3 regions of the Streptomyces sp. NPDC053079 genome follow, and region 2 is predicted to be linked to each of the others. Evidence: riboswitches for the same ligand, from Rfam matches in the RefSeq annotation. Region 2 holds a riboswitch; each other region holds the start of a gene.
The links. Region 2 has a riboswitch for cobalamin ahead of ACIGXW_RS30515 (CoA-acylating methylmalonate-semialdehyde dehydrogenase). Riboswitches for the same ligand answer to the same signal wherever they lie in the genome.
Positions count from the first base shown of each region.

Region 1 (5,464 bases), on a different contig from region 2:
GTTCACCCAGGGTCCCTACGGTCGCCGCGTACTGACCATCGAGCTGATTGCCTGGGTGAATGGAAAACATCACGCTTCTCATCGGGATCGTGATCGTCACGGCCTTGGTGTTCGACTTTACGAACGGCTTCCACGACACGGCCAACGCCATGGCCACCACCATCTCCACCGGGGCCCTCAAGCCCAAGGTCGCGGTGGCCATGTCGGCCGTGCTCAATCTCGTCGGCGCGTTCCTGTCCGTGGAGGTCGCGGCGACGATCTCCAAGGGCATCGTCGACGAATCAGGCATCCGGCCGGAGATCATCTTCGCCGGCCTGGTCGGCGCGATCGTCTGGAACCTGCTCACCTGGCTCGCGGGCCTGCCCTCCAGCTCCTCGCACGCGCTGTTCGGCGGCCTGATCGGCGCGACCATCGCCTCGGTGGGCACCGACGCCGTCCACGGTGACGCCGTCGTCATGAAGGTCCTCATCCCCGCCGTCGTCGCCCCGGTCGTGGCCGGCCTGGCGACCGTGCTGGCGACCCGGATGACCTACCGCCTGGCGCGCAACACCGACCCCGAGGCCAGCGCCAAGGGCTACCGCGCCGGCCAGATCGCCTCGGCCGCCCTGGTCTCCCTCGCCCACGGCACCAACGACGCGCAGAAGACCATGGGCGTCATCACCCTCGCGCTGATCTCCGGCGGCGCCCTCGGCGCGGACGCCGACCCGCCGATGTGGGTCATCGCCTCCGCCGGTATCGCCATCGCGCTCGGCACCTACCTCGGCGGCTGGCGCATCATCCGCACCCTCGGCAAGGGCCTGGCCGACATCCAGCCGCCGCAGGGCTTCGCCGCCCAGACCGGCGCCGCCGTCACCATCCTGGCCTCCTCCCACATCGGCTTCGCGCTCTCCACCACCCAGGTCTGCTCCGGCGCCGTCATGGGCGCGGGGCTCGGCCGCAAGGGCGGCGTGGTCCGCTGGTCCACCGCCGGCCGCATGGTCGCCGCCTGGGGCCTGACCCTCCCGGCCGCCGGCCTCGTCGGCGCCGGCGCCGCGCTCCTGGCCGACCAGGGCGACTGGGGCGTCGCCGCGGTCGCCGTCCTGGCCCTGGCCGCCTGCGGCGCCATCTGGGTGGCCTCGCGCCGCAAGCCGGTCACGCACGACAACGTCAACGACCTCAACGAGCCGCAGGGCGTCTCCGTCCCGGCCGAGCCCGTCGGCGTGGTCACCGCGGCCCTCCAGGCCGTCGCCCCGCCGCCGGCCGGCCCGGTCGCCGGCCCCACCGCCGCCCCGGCAGCCGCCCCGGCCGCCACTCCCGCCCCTGCCCCCGCGACGGCCGGCTGACCGCCGGGCAACGGAGGAGAACCACCATGAACATCGACTGGGCAGCACTCGGCCAGGTCTTCGGCGTCAGCCTCGTGGCCACCCTCGGCCTCGTGGCCGTCTTCACCCTCGGCATCGTGGGCACGTCCCGCAAGGCCGCCACCGCCGCCACCGCCCCGGCGGCCGGCCCGAGCTCGGTGGCGCGCACCGGCGCGTACACCTGCTTCGCGCTGTGCGCGGCCGCCGTGGGATACGGCATCTACCTGATCGTCGCCTGACGCGACCGCAGCACATCCCGCGCACGAAGCGCCGGTCCGGCACCCGCCGGACCGGCGCTTCGCCGTTGCCCGCGTCGCCCGCCGCCCCACCCGTGACCGGCAGCCTCACCGCAGGTCAGGGTGAGTTGACTGCCCTTCCCGGGCCGTGGTGGACTTCCGGAGCCAAACGGCGACAGCAGAGGAAGCCGGTGCGAATCCGGCGCGGTCCCGCCACTGTCACCGGGGAGTGTCCCCCCGATTCCAGGGCCACGGTCCGCGGTCCGCGGACCGGAAGGCCGGGGGCGACGCCGATCCGGGAGCCAGGAGACTCTGGTCGCCGGTCACGTCGAGCCAGGGCGCGGACCCTGAGTGAGGACACATCGCCATGCCCGGCTGCCGTCGCCCCCTGCCCTTCGCGCCCCCTGTGCCCCCGGTGCGCCGCCCCCGCCACGGTGTGACGGCGGCCTGATCCGATGCGCCCGACGCGCAGTGATCACACGCCCGGGAACCTGACCGGGGACATCACCGGGAACCTGACCGGGAAGCATCTCGCCTTCGTCTGCGGCGCCGCGCTCGGCTTCGCCTGCGACCTCGTGGTGGGCGACCCGCGCCGCGGCCACCCCGTCGCCGCGTTCGGCCGCGCCGCGCAGGCCGTCGAGGAGCGCCTGTGGCGCGACCACCGCGGCTACGGCACCCTGCACGCGCTGCTGTGCGCGGGCGGCACGGCGGCCGCCGCCGGGCTGCTGGCCCGTACCGCGCGCCGCTCCCCCGCCGCCGGCGCCGCGCTGACCGCCGCCGCGACCTGGGCCGTGCTCGGCGGTACGACCCTGGGCCGCGAGGCACGGGCGGTCGGCGGAGCCCTGGAGGCCGGCGACATCGAGGTCGCCCGGGAACGGCTGCCGCACCTGTGCGGCCGCGACCCGCAGGCGCTGGACGGGCAGCAGATCGCCCGGGCCGTCGTCGAATCCGTCGCCGAGAACACCTCCGACGCCGTCGTGGGCGCCCTCGTCTGGGGAGCCCTCGCCGGGGTGCCCGGCCTGGTGGGCTTCCGCGCGGTCAACACCCTCGACGCCATGGTCGGCCACAAGTCGCCGCGCCACCGGCGGTTCGGCTGGGCCTCGGCCCGCCTCGACGACGTCGTCGGCTGGCCCGGCGCCCGCCTCACCGCCGCCCTCGCCGTCCTCGCCGGTCCCGACCCGCGCGGCGCCTGGCGCGTGGCCCGGCGCGACGCCGCCCGCCACCCCAGCCCCAACGCCGGCCCGGTCGAGGCCGCCTTCGCCGGCGCCCTCGGGGTCCGCCTGGGCGGCACCCTCGCCTACGCCGGCCGCGTCGAACACCGCCCCGTCCTGGGCGCGGAGAACCGGCCCGTGGCCGTGGCGGACATCGAACGCGCGGTGCGGCTCTCGCGCCGGGTATCGCTGCTGGCCCTGGGGACCGCCGTGGTGGGCAGGCTCTCCCTCGCACATTTCGCCAGAAGGAGGAATCGGTGACAGCCGACAGGAGCGGGCCCGCACGCCCGCCGGGCGGGGGCCTGCTGGTGGCCGGGACCACCTCGGACGCGGGCAAGAGCGTGGTGACGGCCGGCATCTGCCGCTGGCTGGTCCGCAAGGGCGTCAAGGTCGCGCCGTTCAAGGCGCAGAACATGTCGCTCAACTCCTTCGTCACGCGCGAGGGAGCGGAGATAGGGCGCGCCCAGGCCATGCAGGCCGCGGCCGCCCGCGTCGAGCCGAGCGCTCTGATGAACCCCGTGCTGCTCAAGCCCGGCGGTGACCGGAGCAGCCAGGTCGTGCTCATGGGCAAGCCGGTCGGCGAGCTCAGCGCCCGCGGCTACCACGCGGGCCGGCAGGAGCAGTTGTTCGGCACGGTGACCGAGTGCCTCGAGGAACTGCGGCGTACGCACGACGCGGTGATCTGCGAGGGCGCGGGCAGCCCGGCGGAGATCAACCTGCGCCGCAGCGACATCGTCAACATGGGCATCGCCCGCGCGGGCCGGCTGCCGGTGGTGGTGGTCGGCGACATCGACCGCGGCGGGGTCTTCGCGTCCTTCTTCGGCACCACGGCGCTGCTCTCGCCCGAGGACCAGGAGCTGATAGCGGGCTACATCGTCAACAAGTTCCGGGGCGACGTCTCCCTGCTGGAGCCGGGCCTGGACATGCTGCACGCTCTGACGGGCCGGCGGACGTTCGGCGTACTGCCGTTCGCCCACGGCCTGGGCATCGACGAGGAGGACGGCCTGCGCGTCTCGCTGCGCGGCGCCGTCCGCGAGTCGGTGGTGGCCCCGCCGCACGGCGCCGACGTGCTGCGCGTGGCGGTGTGCGCGGTGCCGCTGATGTCCAACTTCACGGACGTGGACGCCCTCGCGGCCGAGCCGGGCGTGGTCGTCCGCTTCGTCGACCGCCCCGAGGAGCTCGCGGACGCCGACCTGGTCGTGGTGCCGGGTACGCGCGGGACGGTCCGGGCCCTGGCGTGGCTGCGTGAGCGTGGCCTGGCGGAGGCCCTGGCCCGCCGGGCCGCCGAGGGCCGCCCGGTGCTCGGCATCTGCGGCGGCTTCCAGGTGCTGGGCGAGCGGATCGACGACGAGGTGGAGTCACGGGCCGGTTCGGTCGAGGGCCTGGGCCTGCTGCCGGTGCGGGTGCGGTTCGCGGTCGACAAGACCCTGGCCCGGCCGGTGGGCGAGGCCCTGGGCGAGCGGGTGGAGGGGTACGAGATCCACCACGGCGTCGCCGAGGTCCTGGGCGGCGACGAACCGTTCCTGGACGGCTGCCGGGTCGGCGCCGTGTGGGGCACGCACTGGCACGGCTCGCTGGAGAGCGACGGCTTCCGGCGCGCGTTCCTGCGGCGGGTGGCGAAGGCGGCCGGGCGGGCGTTCGTTCCGGCGCCGGACACGTCGTTCGCGGGGCTGCGGGAGGAACAGCTGGACCGGCTGGGGGATCTGATCGAGGAGCACGCGGACACGGATGCGCTGCTGCGGCTCATCGAGGACGGGGTGCCCGTGCCGAACGGCTACCCGTTCATACCGCCGGGGGCGCCGTGAGTAGGGGAATCCCCGCACGAGCGGGGAGCACAGCAGGGCTTCAACGAAGTGATCGCCGAGCAGCGGACCAACCCCGCCGGTGCGGGGAGCAGAAGGCAAGCATGACCCTCAACTGCGGCAACGGCCGACGCATTCGGCGAGAACCCCTCGAAGGAGTGACCAGCGCATGAACACCACCTATCCCTTCACTGCGATCGTCGGCATGGAGGATCTGCGCCTGGCTCTCCTGCTGAATGCCGTCTCCCCAGCTGTGGGCGGTGTGCTCGTACGGGGCGAGAAGGGCACGGCCAAGTCGACGGCAGTTCGCGGTGTCGCGACGCTGATGCCGCCGGTCGCCGTCATCGACGGCTGCAGGTTCTCCTGTGACCCGACGTCGCCGGACCCGGCGTGTCCGGACGGGCCGCACGGGGCCGATGCCTTGAGCGACACCCGGCCCGCGCGGATGGTCGAACTGCCCGTCGGAGCCTCGGAGGACCGACTCGTCGGCGCTCTCGACATCGAGCGGGCCCTGTCCGAGGGCGTGAAGGCCTTCGAGCCCGGCCTGCTGGCCGACGCGCACCGAGGCGTGCTGTACGTCGACGAGGTCAACCTTCTCCACGACCACCTGGTGGACCTCTTGCTCGACGCGGCAGCGATGGGCGCCTCCTACGTCGAGCGCGAAGGCGTCTCCGTCCGTCACGCGTCCCGCTTCCTCCTCGTCGGCACCATGAACCCCGAGGAGGGCGAGCTGCGCCCGCAGCTCCTCGACCGGTTCGGGCTGACCGTCGAGGTCGCGGCCTCGCGGGAGACCGACGAGCGCGTCGAGGTCGTGCGCCGGCGCCTGGCCTACGACGAGGACCCGGCGGCGTTCGCCGCCAAGTGGGCCGCCGAGG
Region 1 is NZ_JBITZJ010000001.1:54,940-60,403, forward strand. It holds gene ACIGXW_RS00300 (anion permease) at 60-1,322, shown strand; gene ACIGXW_RS00305 (hypothetical protein) at 1,349-1,579, shown strand; cobalamin riboswitch at 1,757-1,889, shown strand; gene ACIGXW_RS00310 (cobalamin biosynthesis protein) at 2,032-3,048, shown strand; gene ACIGXW_RS00315 (cobyric acid synthase) at 3,045-4,592, shown strand; gene ACIGXW_RS00320 (putative cobaltochelatase) at 4,759-5,464, shown strand, end outside.
Region 1: it holds a riboswitch for cobalamin, as region 2 does, so the genes downstream of both, ACIGXW_RS00310 (cobalamin biosynthesis protein) here and ACIGXW_RS30515 (CoA-acylating methylmalonate-semialdehyde dehydrogenase) in region 2, are expected to answer to the same signal.

Region 2 (5,464 bases):
CCAGGGCGCGGTGACCGGCGGCGAACGCCGCCTCGTGGGCGGCCCGCGCGTCGGCGACGTCGATGGTGGAGCAGTCGACGAAGAGCGTGCCGGGCCGGGCGGCGGCGAGCAGCCCCTGGTCCCGGTACAGGGCGAGGACATGGCGTCCGGCGGGCAGCATGGTGATCACCACGTCCGCTCCCGACGCCGCCTCTTCCGCCGACGCGGCCGCCTCGACCCCGGTCTCCGCGGCCGCGGCCAGCAGTGAGGGCACCAGGTCGTAGCCGAGGACACGGTGTCCGGCCCGCACCAGGCGCGCGGCCATGGGGCCGCCCATGTGCCCCAGTCCGACGAAGGCGATGACGCTGCTCACCAGGGCACCTCCTGAGGGAAGACGGTCGTCACGAGGCCGAGCCCGCGCCCGCCGGACGGTGCGAAGAAGCGGTCGACGTCCTCGTCGCCGACCTCGGCGAGCGTGGTGGGCGACCAGCGCGGGGTCCGGTCCTTGTCGATCACCTGCGCGCGGATGCCCTCGACGAGGTCCGGGTGGGACAGGGCCGCGCAGGCGACGCGGTACTCCTGCTCCAGAACGTGCTCCAGAGGACCGAGCGCACGCGCCCGGCGCAGGGCGGCGAGGGTCACCTTCAGCGCGGTGGGGGACTTGGCGAGGAGCGTCACCGCGGCGTCCTTCGCCGCCGGTACGCCGCTGTCGAGCAGCCGGTCGACGATCTCCTCCACCGTGTCCGCCGCGTAGCAGTGGTCGATCCAGCCGCGCCACGCCGCGAGTTCGCCGCCCGGCGCCGGCCGGACGTGCCGGGCCAGGACGTCGTGGACGGGTGCCCGGGCGAGGTCCGCGACCAGCCCAGGCAGCAGCGCGGAGGGGACGTGGTGGTCCGCGAGCCCGCACAGCAGCGCGTCCGCCGCGCCCACCGCCGCGCCCGTGAGCGCCAGATGGGTGCCCAGCTCCCCGGGCGCGAGCCCCAGCAGATACGTTCCGCCGACGTCCGGGACGAAGCCGATGCCGGTCTCGGGCATGGCGACGCGGGACCGCTCGGTGACGATACGGACCGTGCCGTGGGCCGAGACCCCGACGCCGCCGCCCATCACGATGCCGTCCATGACGGCGACGTACGGCTTGGGGTAGCGGGCGATACGGGCGTTGAGCCGGTACTCGTCGCGGAAGAAGTCCGCGGAGGCCACCCCCGCGGACGAGCGTGCGTCCTCGTGGATGGAGCGGATGTCGCCGCCCGCGCACAGCCCGCGCTCGCCGGCTCCGGTGATGACGACGTGCTCCACCGCCGGGTCGTGCTCCCACGCGGTCAGCGCCGCGTCGATGCGGTGCACCATGGAGTGGGTGAGGGCGTTGAGAGCGCCGGGACGGTTGAGGGTCACATAGGCCGCGCGGCCTTCGGTGCGCAGCAGTACGTGCTCGCTGGTAGTGGTCATCGCAGGGCGCCCGTCAGTCCGCGGGCCACGATGAGGCGCATGATCTCGTTGGTTCCTTCCAGGATCTGGTGGACGCGCAGATCGCGGACGATCTTCTCGATGCCGTAGTCGCTGAGGTAGCCGTAGCCGCCGTGCAGCTGCAGGGCGCGGTCGGCGACGGAGTAGCCGGTGTCGGTGGCGAACCGCTTGGCCATCGCGCACAGCTGCGGGGCCTGCGGGGTGCCGCGGTCCAGGGCGTCCGCCGCCTGCCGGACCAGTGCCCTGGCCGCGGCCAGTTCGGTGGCCATGTCGGCGAGGCGGAACTGCAGGGCCTGTGCGTCGAGCAGCCGCATGCCGAACGCCTCGCGGTCGGCGAGATGGGCCAGGCTGCGGTCCAGGGCGCTCTGGGCGCCGCCCAGGGAGCAGGCGGCGATGCCGAGGCGGCCTCCGTTCAGGCCGTTCATCGCGATGCGGAAGCCGTCGCCCTCGGCGCCGAGCCGGCGGCCGGCCGGGACGCGGACCCCGTCGAGGATCACCTGGCGGGTGGGCTGGGCGTTCCAGCCCATCTTCCGTTCGTTCGGGCCGAACGAGAGCCCGGGGTCGTCGCGTTCGACGACGAAGGCGGAGACGCCGTCCGCGCCGCCCTCGCCCGTGCGGGCCATGACGACGTAGACGTCGGCCGCGCCCGCCCCGGAGATGAACTGCTTGACGCCTGTGAGGACGTAGCCGTCGCCGTCCCGCCGCGCGCGGGTGCGCAGGGCGGCGGCGTCCGAGCCGGCGCCCGGCTCCGTCAGGCAGTAGCTGCCCAGCGCCTGCATGCCGCAGAGCCCGGGCAGCCAGCGGCCGCGCTGGGCCGCGTCGCCGTACCGGTCGAGCATCCAGGCGACCATGTTGTGGATGGAGAGGTAGCCCGCGATGGAGGGGCAGCCGGTGGCCAGTGCCTCGAAGACCAGGACGCCGTCGCCGCGGGTGAGGCCGGAGCCGGCGTGCTCCTCGCGGACGTAGACGCCGCCGAGGCCGAGTTCCGCGGCCTTGCGCAGGACGTCGAGCGGGAAGTGCTTGTCGCGGTCCCAGCCGACGGCGTGCGGGGCCAGGTGCTCCTGGGCGAAGTCGAGGGTGACCTCGGCCAGGGCGAGCTGGTCCGTGGTGAGAGTGGTCGTCACCGCGCTCACCCCATCGTCGGGATGGTGAAGCTCGCGCCTTCCTTGACCCCGGAGGGCCAGCGCGAGGTGACGGTCTTGGTGCGGGTGTAGAAGCGGACGGCGTCCGGGCCGTGCTGGTTGAGGTCGCCGAATCCGGACCGCTTCCAGCCGCCGAAGGTGTGGTAGGCGACGGGTACCGGAATGGGCACGTTGACGCCGACCATTCCCGTGGTCACCCGCCGGGTGAAGTCCCGGGCGGTGTCCCCGTCCCGGGTGAAGATCGCCACCCCGTTCCCGTACGGGTGCTCGCTCGGCAGCCGCAGGGCCGCCTCGTAGTCGGCGGCGCGGGCGACGCACAGCACCGGGCCGAAGATTTCCTCGCGGTAGATCCGCATGGCGGGGGTGACACGGTCGAAGAGGGTGGCGCCGGCGAAGAAGCCGCCCTCGTGGCCGGGCAGGACGAAGCCCCGGCCGTCGACGACGAGTTCGGCGCCCTCGGTGGCGCCGATGCCGACGTAGCGGCGTACGCGCTCCAGGGCGTCACGGCTCACCAGCGGGCCGAAGTCGGCCTCCGGGTCGTCCGAGCGTCCGATCCGCAAGTTCCCGATGCGTTCCTTGAGGCGTGCGACCAGCGCGTCGGCCGTCTCCTCCCCGACGGGCACGGCCACGGAGATGGCCATGCAGCGCTCGCCCGCCGAGCCGTACCCGGCGCCGACCAGCGCGTCGACGGCCTGGTCGAGGTCGGCGTCCGGCATCACGATCATGTGGTTCTTGGCGCCGCCGAAGCACTGGGCGCGCTTGCCGTGCGCGGCGGCCGTGGCGTAGACGTGCGCGGCGACGGAGGTGGAGCCGACGAAGCCGACGGCCTGCACCCGGGGGTCCGTCAGCAGGGTCTCGGCGGACTCCTTGCCGCCGTTGACCACGTTCAGGATCCCCGGCGGGAGGCCGGCCTCGAGGAAGAGCTCCGCGAGGCGCAGCGGTACGGACGGGGCCCGTTCGGACGGCTTGAGGACGAAGGCGTTTCCGCAGGCGATGGCCGGTGCGGCCTTCCACAGGGGGATCATCGCGGGGAAGTTGAAGGGGGTGATGCCGGCCGTGACGCCCAGCGGGGAGCGCAGTGAGTGGACGTCGATGCCGGTGCCGGCGTTGTCGGTGAACTCGCCCTTGAGCAGGTGCGGGATGCCGGCGGCGAACTCGACCACTTCCAGGCCGCGCTGGAGGTCGCCGTGGGCGTCGGCGACGGTCTTGCCGTGCTCGCGGGACAGCAGGCGGGCCAGCGACTCCCGTTCGCCCTCGACGAGTTGGAGGAACCGCAGCAGGACGCGGGCGCGGCGCTGCGGATTCCACTCGCCCCACTCCGGTTGCGCGGCGGCGGCGTCCGCGATCGCGGACGCGGTGTCCTCGCGCCCGGCCAGGGGCACCCGGGCCTGTACGGCGCCGGTGTTGGGGTCGTACACGTCGGTGAAGAGCCCCGACGTTCCGGGGGTGTGCTTGCCGCCGATGAAATGTGTCAGTTCACGGACCATGGAAGCCTGCTCTCGTCAGGTCAGGTGAGATCCGGGGATGGGCATGGGGCTTCGTGGCTCTGCGAAGAGCTACGCGTGCGCGGACATGAGCGCGCGCTCCGCCGGATCACCAGGGTCGTGAGTACGGACCGGTGCCATGCGTGTCTGCTCCATCCTCGTGGACAACACGGAACACCCGCGGCCGGTATCCTGACTCCCGGATCACCGCGCGCCGCCAGCCTTCCCGACGCATGGCACATCTCGTCAGTGGCGTGCTGTCGACGGCTCACTCCCCGGTCACAGTGGCGGGACCGTGCCGGAATCACACCGGCTTCCCTGACACCGCGGGCCTTGGTCGCGAACATATAGTTGGACGTCCTAGTAAGTCCACCCCAGCGTGATCACTTGTCCGCCACCGGGTACGGCACGAACGTGCTGCTGTTCTCGTCGATCGCCAGCGGCCGGCCCAGCGGCGGCACCGCGCGCTGCGGGCAGTCCAGGCGTTCGCAGATCCGGCAGCCCATGCCGATCGGGGTGGCCGCGGAGGTGTTGGCGAGGTCGAGCCCGTCGGAGTAGACGAGCCGGGAGGCGTGGCGCACTTCGCAGCCGAGGCCGATGGCGAACGTCTTGCCCGGCTCGCCCCAGCCCCCGCGGTGCCGGGTGACGGCGCGGGCGGTCCACAGGTAGCGCTGTCCGTCCGGCATGGCGGCGATCTGGACGTGGATCCGGCCCGGGGCGGCGAACGCCTCGTACACGTTCCACAAGGGGCAGGTGCCGCCCGCTCGGGAGAAGTGGAAGCCGGTGGCGGACTGGCGCTTGGACATGTTGCCGGCGCGGTCCACGCGGACGAAGGAGAACGGCACACCGCGCAGCCGCGGCCGCTGGAGGGTGCTGAGGCGGTGGCAGACGGTCTCGTAGCCGAGGCCGAAGCGGTCGGTGAGCCGCTCGATGTCGTAACGGACCTCCTCCGCGGCCGTGTGGAAGGCGCGGTACGGCAGGATCAGCGCGGCGGCGAAGTAGTTGGCGATGCCGATCCTGGCGAGCGACCAACTGGCCGAGCCCTCCGCGTAGTCCTCCGACGCCAGCGCGGACAGCCGGTCGCCGAACTCCAGCAGCGCCAGCTGGGTGGCCATGCGGAAGGCCTGCTGGCCGGGGCGCAGCCGGTTGGACAGGTGCAGGACGCGGGTGACCGGGTCGTAGTGGTGCAGCCGGTCGCAGTCCGCCGCCAGCCGCACCCCGTGCCGCTCGGTCAGGCGCGCGGAGAGCGTCCGCACCACCTCGCCCGGCCGCACGCCCAGGGTGTGGGCCAGGTCCTCGGCCGCGAGATCGGCCTCGTGGAGGTAGTTCTGCCGCCGGTAGAAGAACTCCCGTATCTCCTCGTGCGGGGAGCGCGGCAGGGCCACGTCCTCGTGA
Region 2 is NZ_JBITZJ010000009.1:130,374-135,837, forward strand. It holds gene mmsB (3-hydroxyisobutyrate dehydrogenase) at 1-352, opposite strand, end outside; gene ACIGXW_RS30505 (enoyl-CoA hydratase/isomerase family protein) at 349-1,425, opposite strand; gene ACIGXW_RS30510 (acyl-CoA dehydrogenase family protein) at 1,422-2,576, opposite strand; gene ACIGXW_RS30515 (CoA-acylating methylmalonate-semialdehyde dehydrogenase) at 2,573-4,072, opposite strand; cobalamin riboswitch at 4,234-4,420, opposite strand; gene ACIGXW_RS30520 (short-chain fatty acyl-CoA regulator family protein) at 4,453-5,464, opposite strand, start outside.

Region 3 (5,464 bases), on a different contig from region 2:
TAGGGGCGGGCCGACGGCGTCAGCGCGGACACCGCCGCACCCCGTGGAGGGTGATCGGAGCCCAAGGCGCTGACGTGATCAGGGGGTGTGCGTCACGATGCAGCCCTCTGGCAGTGCGACGACCGTGAAGCGAACGGGATGGCCCATGTCCGACACCGATACCGCCGCGGGCCCTTTGCACAGGATCGCCGCGGCGATCGACCGGGAGCGGGACCCCTCCTCACGGACATGTCTGACGTGCGGCGGGCCGACCCGGGTGGTGGTGCGGGAGGAGTCCGCGGGCAACGGCCGGCCCGTCATCAGCGCGCGCAAGGAGTGCGAGGGCAAGGGGTGTGCGCGCCCCTGACCCGCCGGCCGTCCGGGCGCGCCCGGCTCACGGGTCGGTGACGGCGGCGGGCGTGGCCGGGGCCGTACGGGCCGCCCAGCGCTGTTCGACCTTGGCCAGGCGCCAGTAGGCGAGCGCGACGGCCCACACCACCACGAACAGCCCGACGATGACGAACCCGACGTTGTCCAGGTCGAGTCCGGCGATCCAGCCGGTCACCGCGTCGTCGAGGCCGAGCTTCTCGTGCAGGACGCCGACCAGTTCGATGGTGCCGATGAGGAAGGCGACCGCGATGGACAGCCCGGTGATGGTGAGGTTGTAGTAGACCTTGCGGACGGGGTTGGAGAACGCCCACTGGTAGGCGAAGTTCATGAAGGTGCCGTCGAGCGTGTCGAACAGGCTCATGCCGGCGGCGAACAGCAGCGGCAGGCACAGGATCGCGTACCAGGGCAGCCCGGCGGCGGCGCCGCTGCCGGCCATGACCATCAGCGTGACCTCGGTGGCCGTGTCGAAGCCGAGGCCGAAGAGGAAGCCCAGCGGGTACATCTGCCCGGGGCGGGTGATGGAGCGGGTGAAGCGGCCGAGGACGCGGTTCATGAAGCCGCGCGAGTCGAGGTGCTTCTCCAGCTCGGTCTCGTCGTAACGGCCCTCGCGCATGGCGCGGAAGATGCGCAGGATGCCGGCGAGGGCGACGAGGTTGAGGGCGGCGATCAGGTAGAGGAAGCCGCCGGAGACGGTCGTGCCGATGACGCCGAGCGTCTGGTGGGTGGTGGACTCCTCGTTCATCAGCGTCCCGGCCAGCTGGGTGCCGCCGGCCACCAGCAGGGCCATCAGGACGACGACGCTGGAGTGGCCGAGGGCGAACCAGAAGCCGACGGAGACCGGGCGTTTGCCGTCGGCCATCAGCTTGCGGGTGGTGTTGTCGATGGCGGCGATGTGGTCGGCGTCGAAGGCGTGCCGCATGCCGAGGGTGTAGGCGGTGACGCCGAGGCCGACGCCGAAGACCTTGGAGTCGACGGTGTAGTGGTTCGGCACGACCATCAGGAAGAGCACGCCGAACGCGACGACGTGCAGGGCGGCTATGACGGCCAGCAGGCCCGCGGTGCGCAGGGTGTCCTGGCGACGCCAGCGGAAGGCGGGCGCGGGGCCGGCGGGGGAATCGGGGAACTCGGGAAACGCAGTCATCGTGGGGTGAACGCTCCAGCACCTCGTGGATCATTTCGAGATGCCGTGGCCGGTCTCCTGGCTTACGGGTCCGTTCGCGCCCGCCCCCGCCTTCCCGGCAGCCGGCTGCGGCCAGTGGCTCCGCGCGCCCATGGGCGCGCGGAACGGGACGGTCACTCCCCGATCACAGTGGCGAGGGCCGCTCCGGAATGGGACCACGAGGGTCCGTCACCGGTCTTCCCGAACACCACGGCCGGGCCACTTTAACTCCTGGCCTCCGAAGACCCGCTCCCCGTCGGCCGCCTCGCGCCACCACTGTTCGAGCGCGCCCTGGTCCATGGCCGCCCAGTCGGGCGTGGCCTCCACCTGTGCCCGGCCCAGCCGGCGGGCGAGCTCGACGACGGCCAGGCCCGCGGCCGAGCGCTCGGCGTCGTAGGCCCGTACCGCCTCGTCCCAGCTCGTGGCCGAGCGCAGAGCGCGTTCCAGCACCGTGGCGTCCTGGAGGGCCTTGACCGCGCCGCTGCCGGTGTGGGGGCGGGTGACGGCGGCCGCGTCGCCGGCGAGGACGAGCCGGCCCTCGCCGTAGTGCGGCACGGCGAGGTCGTAGAGGGGCTGGACGGAGGTCCGCTCCCTGGGCGTGAGGCGGACGAACTCCTGCCAGTACGGCGGGAAGTGCCGCTCGACCACCGCCGCGTGGTGTGCCATCAGCTCGTCGGTCACCGTGCCTGGCGGCAGGCTCGTCGCCTCCCGCAGCGCGGGGGCGGCGGAGGGCGGCGGGGCGGTGTAGAAGACCCAGTTGGCGAAGGCGCCAACGCCGTGGGCGCCGGGAATGCGGTAGGCGATCATGTGGCCGCCGGGGAAGGTGACGGTCGCCGCCTCGTGCTCGGCCCATGCGGTGCGCGGGCCCGGCAGCGCGTCGGCGGGCACGGTGCCGCGCCAGGCCAGATAGCCGGCGTAGACGGGCGCGGTGGCGGCACGGGTGGCCGCCCGTACGGCCGAGCGGTAGCCGTCCGCGCCGACGACCAGGTCGAAGCGCTCCTCGCTCCCGTCGGCCAGGCGCACCCCGACCCCGTCGGGCTCGGGGACGACCTGCTCGACGGTGGCGCCCCGCCGGTAGTCGACGGACGCGGGGACGCGGGCCCGTAACTCCCGCCACAGCGAGCCCCAGTTGTACGAGCGGAACGGGAACGGCAGCTCCCCCAGCCGGCGGCCGGCGCGGTCGCCGCCGTCCCGGGTGAGCCAGGTGCGGGTGGTCAGCCGCACCCAGGGCATGGCGGCGTCGACGTAGCCGGCCGCCTCCAGTTCGCTGTAGCGCTCGTCGCGGACGGCGAGGCCCACGCCCCGGTCCTGGAGCCCGCCGGGGGTCCGCTCGTAGACCACGACCTCGTCGGCACCGGCGCGGGCCGCCGCGAGCGCGGCGGCGCAGCCCGCGATGCTGCCGCCCACCACGGCCACTCTTCCTCCCCGCACTGTCATCCTCGCGTCTCTTCTCGGGTGATGCGTTGATGCGCTTCGTGCACAGATCTTGACTGTCCGTCGTCCGCGGCACCAGAGTCGCCGACACTCCGCAGGTGATGGACGCGTCCGGCGGGCCGGTGTACGAGTGCAGTGGACCTAATCACGGGGCGAAGGGGCTGACGCCATGACGGATTCGGCAACAGGCGCGGAACGCGGGCCCGAAAAGGCGGCGGTGCCGGGACAGCGGGACGGTTTCGTGCGCCGCATCGGACTGTTCCAGGCCACGACCATCAACATGAGCCAGATGTGCGGCATCGGGCCCTTCGTGACGATCCCGCTGATGGTGGCCTCCTTCGGCGGGCCGCAGGCCGTCATCGGCTTCGTCGCCGGCGCGGTCCTGGCCCTGGCGGACGGCCTGATCTGGGCGGAGCTGGGGGCCGCGATGCCCAGAGCCGGCGGCAGCTACGTGTACCTGCGGCAGGCCTTCCAGTACCGGACGGGCAAGCTGGTGCCGTTCCTGTTCGTCTGGACGGCGATGCTCTTCATCCCCATCGGCATGTCCACGGGGATCATCGGCTTCGTGCAGTACCTGGGCTATCTGTGGCCGGACATGGGGCAGACGGCGGGCGACCTCACGGGGTTGGCCGTCATCGCCCTCATCATCACGATGCTGTGGCGGCGCGTCGACCACATCGCACGGATCACGGCCGTGCTGTGGTGCGTCATGCTCGCCTCGGTAGCGCTCGTCATCGTGGCCGCCTTCACCCACTTCAGCCCCGACCGGGCCTTCACCTACCCGGGCGACGCCTTCGAGGTGACCAGCCATCAGTTCTGGATCGGCTTCGCCGCGGGCCTGACCATCGGCATCTACGACTACATGGGCTACAACACCGTCGCCTACCTGGGCGCGGAGATCAAGAACCCGGGGCGCACGATGCCGCGCGCGATCGTCTACTCGATCCTCGGCATCATGGGCATCTACCTCCTGCTGCAGATCGGCACGCTGGGCGTGATCGACTGGCGGCAGATGCTCGACCCCGCCTCGACGGCCCACTCGTCCGTCGCCTCCGCCGTGCTGGAGGAGGCCTGGGGCAAGGGCGCCGCGAACACCGTCACGGTGCTGATCCTCGTCACGGCCGTCGCCTCGGTCTTCACCGGCCTGCTGGGCGGCTCGCGCGCGCCGTACGACGCCGCCTGCGAGAAGGTCTTCTTCCGCCCGTACGCCAAGCTCCATCCGCGCCACGGCTTCCCGGTGCTGGGGCTGGCGACGATGGGCCTGCTGACCGCCGTCGGCTTCCTGATCGGTCGTCACACGGATCTGGCGACGCTCATCTCCCTGCTGACCGCCGTGATGGTGATCGTGCAGGCCCTGGCCCAGGTGCTGGCGCTGACCGTGCTGCGCCGGCGCCAGCCGGGGCTGCGCAGGCCGTACCGGGTGTGGCTGTATCCGCTGCCGAGCCTGGTGGCCCTGACGGGCTGGCTGGTCATCTACGGCTACGCGGACGAGAACTCCCCCGGACGGCACCCGATCGAGTGGTCGCTGGCCTGGGTCGCGGCGGGCTGTGTGGCTTTCGTGCTCTGGGCGAAGTACGAGAAGGTCTGGCCGTTCGGACCGCGGGAGATCAGCGAGGAATTCCTGAACGCCCCCGACCCCGATGCCCACCACGACGCCGCGGTACCCGGCACGGGCCCCGGAGGCGACCCCGACGCCGACCCCGACACCAAGGAGCCCACCCCGGCCTGACGGAGCATCGGCCGCCCCGGGCCCATGGACCGGACTCCGGTGGTCCGGCCGAACGGTGATAAAACGGCACCCATGCCCGTGACCACTGCCCCGCCCCCGCCCGTTCCCACCGCCAAGCCGCGCAAGCTGCTGTGGCACCGCCTGATATTCGGGCTCTGGTACCGGCCCGTCGAAGTCCTCGACGAGGCGCGGGACCGGAGCGTGTGGGGGGCGGCCGCGTTCGTCTCCCTGCTGTGCGGGGCGCTCGGGACGCTGGCCAAGGACTCCTTCTGGGGGCAGTGGGGGGTCAGTCCCGTGCTGGCGCTGGAGGCGATGGCCATCGGCTCCGCGGTGATGATGCTGGCCAGCCTGCTGCTGGGCGCCGCCACCCACGCCATAGCCCGCCGTCTGGGGGGCAACGGCAGGTTCGCGCCCACCGCGAGCCTGTTCGTCGTCATCTTCTGGGCCAGCGACCTGCCCCGGCTGGCGCTCGACACCTGGCTGCCGGCGAGCTCGATGCCGGTGCGCGCCGCCGCCTCGGTGACGGCGGCGTTCGGCTGCGCCCTGGCCACCTTGCTGATCCGCGGACAGCACCATCTGCCGACCCATCGGGCCGCGGCGTCCGTGAGCGTGCAGATGCTGGCGGCGGTGGTCCTGCTGAAGTTCCCGCCCGGCAGCGGGTGAGGTGGGCCGGAACGCCGAAGGCCCGCCCGGTGCGACGGGGGATGCACACCGGGCGGGCTCGAGGACAGTTCTACCTCATCAAGGATGGGTTATGCATCAAAAACCTGTTC
Region 3 is NZ_JBITZJ010000001.1:391,913-397,376, reverse strand. It holds gene ACIGXW_RS01790 (HAMP domain-containing sensor histidine kinase) at 1-3, shown strand, start outside; gene ACIGXW_RS01785 (hypothetical protein) at 146-346, shown strand; gene ACIGXW_RS01780 (HoxN/HupN/NixA family nickel/cobalt transporter) at 374-1,510, opposite strand; cobalamin riboswitch at 1,540-1,756, opposite strand; gene ACIGXW_RS01775 (FAD-dependent monooxygenase) at 1,718-2,938, opposite strand; gene ACIGXW_RS01770 (APC family permease) at 3,132-4,691, shown strand; gene ACIGXW_RS01765 (YIP1 family protein) at 4,764-5,354, shown strand.
Region 3: it holds a riboswitch for cobalamin, as region 2 does, so the genes downstream of both, ACIGXW_RS01780 (HoxN/HupN/NixA family nickel/cobalt transporter) here and ACIGXW_RS30515 (CoA-acylating methylmalonate-semialdehyde dehydrogenase) in region 2, are expected to answer to the same signal.